Regions from separate parts of the Paenibacillus sanfengchensis genome, predicted to be linked through region 2. Evidence: riboswitches for the same ligand, from Rfam matches in the RefSeq annotation. Region 2 holds a riboswitch; the other holds the start of a gene.

Region 1 (3,923 bases), on a different contig from region 2:
GCCCGCGGGTTTTCAGTCCGCAGTCCGGATTGATCCAGAACAGCTCCGGATCGAGGACTTGCAGCGCCCTGCGGACCATCGCCATCATTTCCTCTTCGGCAGGCACCCGCGGACTGTGGATATCATACACGCCGAGCCCGATGCCGAGCGGATACGTATTCTCCTCGAAGCTCTGGATCAGCTCCCCGTGGCTGCGTGACGTCTCGATCGAGATCACGTCGGCATCCAGATCCCGAATCGCATCGATCATGTCGTGGAACTCGCAATAACACATATGCGTATGAATTTGCGTAGTGTCACGGACCGAGGATGTCGTGATTTTGAAGGCCTTGACCGCCCAATCGATATAGGCCTCACGGTCAGCCGGCTTTAGCGGGAACCCTTCCCGCAGCGCAGGCTCGTCAACCTGAATCATCGTTATGCCCGCTTCTTCCAACGCCTCTACTTCTTTACGCAGCGCCAAGGCGATTTGGTAGGTTACAGTCTCCCGCGGCAAGTCGCTGCGGACAAACGACCAATTTAATACCGTCACCGGACCCGTCAACATGCCTTTGACCGGTTTCTTCGTCAAGGACTGGGCAAAAGCCGTCTCCTTCACCGTCATCGGGCGATCGAATTCCACGTCGCCATAAATGAGCGGAGGCTTCACGCAGCGGGTGCCGTACGATTGGACCCATCCTCCTTTGGTGAACGCAAAGCCAGGCAGCTTTTCCCCGAAAAACTCAACCATATCCGTCCGCTCAAATTCGCCGTGAACCAGCACGTCCAGGCCGATTTCCTCCTGGATGTCGATCCAGGTGCGGATCTCTTCGCGAATGAATTCGTCATACCGTTCGGCCGTCCATTCGCCTTTGCGCCATTTTTGACGGGCCGCACGAACTTCGGCGGTTTGCGGAAAGCTTCCGATCGTCGTTGTCGGAAGAAGCGGCAGGTTCCACACGCGCTGCTGCTCCCCCCGACGTACCTCAAACGGACTAATCCGTTCGGAAGGCTGCTCCGCGATGCTTCGAACCGCCTCCTGGACGTTTTTGCGGCTGCGCGACGGGTCCGCGTTCAAGCGTTCCAGGGCCTGACGGCTTTCCGCCAGCAGGGCCGGGGTTTCGCCTTGCAGCGCCTGATGCAACGCCGCGACTTCATCCAGCTTCTCTTCCGCGAAGGCCAGGGCATCCTTGAGCACCTCCGGCAATCCCTCCTCTCCCTGGGCCGAAACCGGCACATGCAGCAGGCTGCAGGAAGGCTGGACAATCAGATCGGAATCCGCAGACAGCAGCCCCGCAATCTCGCCGATGAAATCCTGGACCGCGGGCAGATCGGACCGCCAAATGTTGCGGCCGTCCACCACTCCCGCAGCCAACGTCTTGCCGGCCGGGAAACCGTGTTGCCGAAGGGCTTGCAAGTTGCCTTCCCGCCCATGCACGAAATCCAGGCCAATCCCGCGAACCGGCAGTGCAATAATCTCCTCGTACCGTTCGACGGCATCGAAATACGTTTGCAGCAAGATCCCGGCTTGCGGCAGCTCTGCCGAAATCGCACTATAGATTTCCTGAAGCAGCGCCAAATCCTCATCCGATACGAAAGTAACGAGCGCCGGTTCATCGACTTGAATCCATGCCGCACCTTCCTGGTCCAGTTCGCGCAAAACGGTGACGTACAAAGGCAAAAGCTTTTGGCTCCATTCCCGAAGACTTCCGGACGCGCCTTTGGACAGCTTCAGAAAAGAATATAATCCGAGAACGACCGGCTTGCCGGCGATTCCCAGCTTCTCTTTGGCTTCACGGTAGGCTTGGAGCGGGAGATTCGCCGTAAGCTCCGGCTCCCTGTTTCCCAGCTCGGGGACGATGTAATGGTAGTTCGTGTTAAACCATTTGGTCATTTCGCTGGCAGCAGCGGTTTTGCTGCCTCTGGCCACCGCGTAGTATGTTTCGAGCGGAACAGGTCCGCCGCTGTATTCAAAGCGTTCGGGCACAAGTCCGAACATTACGGCCGTATCCAAAACCTGATCATAGTAGGAAAAATCCCCCACCGGAATCCAATCGATCCCTTTCCCCTTTTGCAATTTCCAATGTTCGCTGCGAATTTCGGCTAACTGGCGGTGAAGCTCCGCCTCCTCCAATTTTCCGCTCCAGTACGCTTCGATCGCTTTTTTCCATTCCCGCTGTTTGCCGATTCTGGGGAAACCCAAATTTCCGCTCGATATTTTACCCATAATTATAAGCCTCCTCAACATATGTCTTTCGAAAATAGCAATAAATGCGGCAAGAAATCAAAAAGGCCCTCTTTAGGCAATGCTAAAGAAGACCTTCGTATAATTGTCCGATGGATCGAATCTCTAACACCTCCCTATCTCCCGTAGGTACAGCAGTGTTGCCGGAAAAGGCAGGTCTCCTGGCTTCGGAGTCATCGCCGATCACGCTGCCTTCCCAGTGTCTTTCGACATCAGTGGCCATTTCTCGCATGACGGCTCCTCCGTTACAGTGGCGGGACCGCGCCGGCGTTTCACCGGACTTCCCTTTTAAGCTTCAGCCGCGGCTGAAGCACCTCTTCCCACATTATGCAGTTTTAAGTATGAACTCAATACTAACGGATGTCGCCGGATAATTCAACAGTAATCTTATCGGGATCTACTAGTTTCAACTAAAATTAATTAAAGTTATCCGCTACCGCTTTGTTCAGCATGCCGATGCAGCGGTCAAGATCCGCTTTGACCTGCTTTTTGTAGAGTTTGGCTTTTTCCGCTCCATCGTCGGTAAAATGGTACAGCACGATCTCTTGAAAATCGACGCTGGGGTCATTGCCTTTCAAATGCTTGGTCCTGTATAGAATCCCTTCCTGCACCAGTTCGTGGAGGGCCCGGTAGATTTCGCTCTGCGGCGGTACGTAGCCGAACGGCTTGAACTCTTCTTTCAATTCCTCCAGCATTTGATAGCCGTAACCCCTGCGCTGTTCCACTTTCGTGATCAGAAATAGCTTCAGATAAGCCCGCTGCGCAAGCATAAATGCCATAGCCGTCCCCCCTGTTTCTTATAGATCAATATAACTGAAGTCTAAAATTTGTACAACCGGACCATCTTCCCCTGTTTTACTGGATTGGTAAAAGAACAAGATACGGTGGTCTTAACTTAAAATTGTGAGGATCTGGGTACGCGCAAAATGCTTTTTCTATTGTGAATTTTTCATATATTGAAATTGCATAATTAAGGTTTTGGTCGTAGCCAAATGAACTATTTTTACTTATGTGATTTATATCACAATTGAGTGTTCAATTCCCTTGTACCCTTGACTTATCGGATAAGAGGAGGAATCGATCCATGAAGTTTCTAAAGCCCGCTTTTTTCGTCCTGGCCAGTCTCCTCGTGCTGTTGACCGTTTGGTTTTCGGGTTCCGCTCAGCCCGTTCGAGAGGCCGAACCCGCCCAGGAAGCAAAGACTCTCGATCAGCCTCCGGTCGAGCCGGTGGTCCGCCGCGACGGTCAGGTCGTTCATATCGAACTCACCGCCCAAGTATCGAATGTGGAGATTTCCGAAGGCGTCGAATATAACGCCTGGACCTTCAACGGCACTGTTCCGGGTCCCGTCCTCCGGGTCAAAGAGGGGGATATGCTGCAGTTCACTTTGTCGAATTTGGACCCCAATATGCCCCACTCGATGGATTTTCACGCGGTGCATGCGGCTCCCAGCAAGAAATTTATCGATGTGATGCCGAATGAAAAGGGCAGCTTCACCTATACTGCGGCGACGCCGGGGGTGTTTATGTACCACTGCGGCACAAGCCCCGTTCTGATGCACGTCGCTAACGGAATGCATGGCCTTATCATCGTGGAGCCGAAAAACGGTTATGCGACGGATTCGCTGATCGATAAGGAATATACGCTCGTCCAAAGCGAATGGTACAGGGAGCATGACGAAGAGGCTTTTCTGCATGAG
Region 2 (3,923 bases):
AACTGCCATCGGAGCAAATCGGAGCCCTTTTATTTCCATGGAAATGAAAGTATTGGGAAGGTGCGGCTCCCTCGAGGGGATTCTCACTCTTGCGGAGAAGATCGACTTAAAGGGAAAGACTTTTAAAGTGAAATATATTAAAAACGGAGTCCCTCGCAGCTATGAGGACCAGCGTCAGTTGGAGAGAACAGTGGGAGCCCGGATCCGGGGCAGGGCGGAGATGCGGCAGCCGGATATCCTGTTCGGTCTTTTACACGACGGGGAATCATGGAGGCTAGGAGTCTGTCATCCCACGGACCCTATTTGGCAGAGACACAAACATAAGCCCCGGAATTATTCGACAGGGCTTTCCGCGGCTATGGCCCGGAGCCTGGTTAATATCGCGGTCCCTGCCACGGCCGGAATACGGGCGATCGATCCCTGCTGCGGGATGGGCAACGTTCTGATCGAAGCCCTTTCCATGGGGATCGAGATTGTGGGACGGGATCTTAATCCGCTCGCTATTCGCGGAGCGAGGGTAAATCTGGCTCATTTCGGGTACCGGCACGAAGAACTTGTCAGTATCGGTGATATGAATGAAATTGACGGGCATTTTGACGCGGCGATTTTAGATATGCCTTACAATTTATGCTCCGTTCTTCCCCTGGAAGAGAAGCGGGCGATGCTATCAAGCCTGCGCCGGTTCAGCGACATTTCGGTGGTCGTATCCACGGAAGAGCTGGAACCCGAGTTGGAGCGGGCGGGTTTTCAAATTCAGGGCTTCGCCAAAGTAACGAAGGGGGCTTTTGTGCGAAGCATCTGGGTATGCCATAGCTGATTGGGGGCTTATCACGAGCCAGCTGAATACTTGGACGAACCGCACAGCGGAGCCGCTCTTTCGTATTGTAAGTTTACGGCTTTTCCCCTATAATCCAAAAGAGATAGATCGCCTGGATTCAAGCGAATAAGAAGTACCCGTCGGTCCCGAAGCCCGCTTGTTTTGCGAGCCCAGGGTTAAAAGGGAAGCCGGTGAAAGTCCGGCACGGTCCCGCCACTGTATACAGGGACGCGCCCATGCATGCCACTGTCTTACGCCACAGTACGACGGGAAGGCGGGCGTTCGTCGGTACCTGGAAGTCAGGAGACCTGCCCACGGGAATGTTAGACGGTCCTTCGAGGAAAGGATGACGTTCTGCTTAGAGGACGGACCCGAGCGTTCCGGCACAGGAACATGACGGCTCCGCTATAACTTTGTAGACGTAACCCATCCGCAGGATGGGTTTTTCTTCATGAAGAGACATCAAGTTTCGCTTTATGTCAGGCAGACCAGTCAAGAACTACAGAACACAGAAGGAGCGAAAGAGATGAAAAAGTGGACCAAGATCTGGGGGATCTGGCTTCTGGCCATTCTGTTGCTCGTCACCGCAGGCTGCGGGGCGAACGGTAAAAATGCCGCGGAGAACGGCAATGGCGGACAAGCTCAGCAGCAACAGGAAACGCCAAAGGATACGTCGAACGCAGCGGACCAAGAGAGTCCGAAAACGACTTATCCGCTTACGGTAAAAGACGGGTACGGCAGCGAATTTACGTTCGAATCGGCGCCGCAGCGCATCGTGTCTCTGGCACCGTCGGAAACCGAAGGGCTGTTCGCTTTGGGGCTGGACGAGCAGATTGTCGGCGTTTCCGACAATGACGATTATCCGGAAGCCGTAAAAGACAAGCCGAGAATGGGCGGCTTCCAGGTTAATGTGGAAGCGGTCGTTGCGGCTCAGCCGGATCTGGTGCTGGCGGGGAACCTGGTTGGCGAGGATACGGTGAAGAGTCTGACGGATCTCGGTTTGAAAGTGTTACGTTCCAACGCGAAAACGATGGAAGAGGTCATGGCGAACATCCGGTTGGTCGGGCAAATTACGGACCGTCAGAAGGAAGCCGGCGAGGTAACCGGCCAAATGCAGGCCGAACTGGATAAGGTAAAAGAAGCGGTGGGCAAGCTGCCGGCCGATCAGAAGAAAAAGGTCTATATCGAGTTCTCGCCAGGATGGACGGTCGGTAAGGGCGAATTTATGGATGAAATGATTACGCTGGCCGGCGGGGAAAATGTCGCTTCCGATATTACCGGCTGGAGCGAAATCAACGAGGAAAACATTATTAAGGCGAATCCGGATGTTATTCTTTACGCCAAAAGCGTCGTTGACGAGAACAACCGGACGCTCGCCGACATCATCAAGAGCCGTGGAGGCTGGGATAAGATCACCGCGATTAAGGAAGGTCGCATTATCGGATTGGACGACAATTTGTTGAGCCGACCCGGTCCGCGCGTGACCAAAGGGCTTATTGATGTGGCGAACGCGATTTATCCGGATTTGATTAAGCCGTGAGGACCAAACTGGCAGGCTACGGATTTATAGGCCTCGGGCTGCTGATTCTTACCCTGCTGGTCTGTGTGGGATTCGGCTCCGTCAAAATGCCGATCCTCGAGATCGCGAAGATCCTGCTTCATCGTCTTCCGGGCATCGGCCATTGGATCGAGCCGACCTGGAATACGGCTTCGGAGCAGATCGTCATGCAAGTCCGGCTGCCCCGCGTGCTCCTCGGCCTGCTGGTCGGGGCGTCCCTGGCGGTTGCGGGTGCGGCGTTTCAGGGCGTGCTGCGCAATCCGCTTGCCGAGCCGTTTACCCTCGGGGTTTCCTCCGGTTCGGCTGTGGGCGCGGCGGTATTGATTTTTTTCGGGTGGCAGTTTTCGATCATCGGGGTGTTTACCCTCCCGGTCGTCGCTTTTCTGACCGGGGCGGCTACGCTATGGATCGTCATGTGGCTGGCCCGGGAGAACGGCAAAATCCCGATCGAAAATCTGATCCTGTCAGGTGTGGTCATGCAGTCCTTCCTGGGTGCCGTCGTCTCGTTCCTGACGGCGATGTCCAAGGAGATCGTGAACCAGATCATGTACTGGACCATGGGGAGCTTGAGTCTGCGGGGATGGTCCTATACGGCCATCCTGCTTCCGTATCTGGCGCTGGGAGGTTTGTTTCTCTGGAGCAGGGCGCGCTCGTTGAACCTGTTTGCCTTGGGGGAGCGGGAAGCGGCCCATTCCGGGCTAAACGTGGAATCGACCAAGCTGATCATTCTCCTCGTCGCTACGCTAATGACGGCTGCGGCGGTTTCCGTATCGGGGGTCATCGGGTTTGTCGGCCTCGTCGTGCCGCACATGATCCGGTTGATCACCGGACCCGACTATCGCCTGATTATCCCGCTCTCTGCGATCGGAGGCGGTATTTTCATGATGTGGAGCGATTTGGCGGCCCGTTCGTTGCTTGCGCCCACGGAAATCCCGCTCGGGATCGTAACGGCTTTTGTCGGAGCGCCGTTTTTTGCTTATCTGCTGTATCGTAAAAAAAGCGCAAGGGAGAAGGAGCTGTCATGATCCAGGTTAAGAAGGTCACCAAGTGCTACGGGAAATTCAAAGCCTTGCAGGACATTGACTGGAGCATTGCCCCGGGGGAGTTTTGGGGCGTGATCGGCCCGAACGGCAGCGGGAAAAGCACCCTGCTCAGCTTGCTTTCCGGCGTCGAAGCGCCCGATCGGGGGGAGATCTCCTTGGCCGGGCGCTCTTTGTCCTCCTACGGCCGAAAAGATCTGTCCCGGAAGCTGGCCGTGCTGCAGCAGGACGGGCTTCCTCCTATCGCATATACGGTCCGTGAAGTTATAGAGATGGGCCGGTTTGCCTTTCAGGATTGGCGTGGCCGGGAAAAACAGGGCGGCGCGGAGGATTTGCTTGAACGGATCATGAGGAGATTGGAGCTGGCCGATCTGGCGCATCGGCCGCTCAGCAGTCTGAGCGGCGGGCAAAGGCAGCGGGCCGCTCTCGCCAAAGTGATGGCCCAGCAGCCGGAGGTCGTTTTACTCGATGAGCCCACGACCTACCTGGATATCCGTTATCAAATGCA

What was found. Region 2 has a riboswitch for cobalamin ahead of V4U84_RS07490 (ABC transporter substrate-binding protein). Riboswitches for the same ligand answer to the same signal wherever they lie in the genome.
Region 1: another riboswitch for cobalamin. It lies ahead of metE (5-methyltetrahydropteroyltriglutamate--homocysteine S-methyltransferase); the one in region 2 lies ahead of V4U84_RS07490 (ABC transporter substrate-binding protein).

Annotation. Positions count from the first base shown of each region.
Region 1 is NZ_JBAGJC010000001.1:141,854-145,776, forward strand. Features, by position in the region: gene metE (5-methyltetrahydropteroyltriglutamate--homocysteine S-methyltransferase) at 1-2,206, opposite strand, end outside; cobalamin riboswitch at 2,359-2,557, opposite strand; gene V4U84_RS00650 (helix-turn-helix transcriptional regulator) at 2,641-3,003, opposite strand; gene V4U84_RS00655 (multicopper oxidase domain-containing protein) at 3,309-3,923, shown strand, end outside.
Region 2 is NZ_JBAGJC010000003.1:276,673-280,595, reverse strand. Features, by position in the region: gene V4U84_RS07495 (TRM11 family SAM-dependent methyltransferase) at 1-817, shown strand, start outside; cobalamin riboswitch at 942-1,147, shown strand; gene V4U84_RS07490 (ABC transporter substrate-binding protein) at 1,344-2,357, shown strand; gene V4U84_RS07485 (FecCD family ABC transporter permease) at 2,354-3,400, shown strand; gene V4U84_RS07480 (ABC transporter ATP-binding protein) at 3,397-3,923, shown strand, end outside.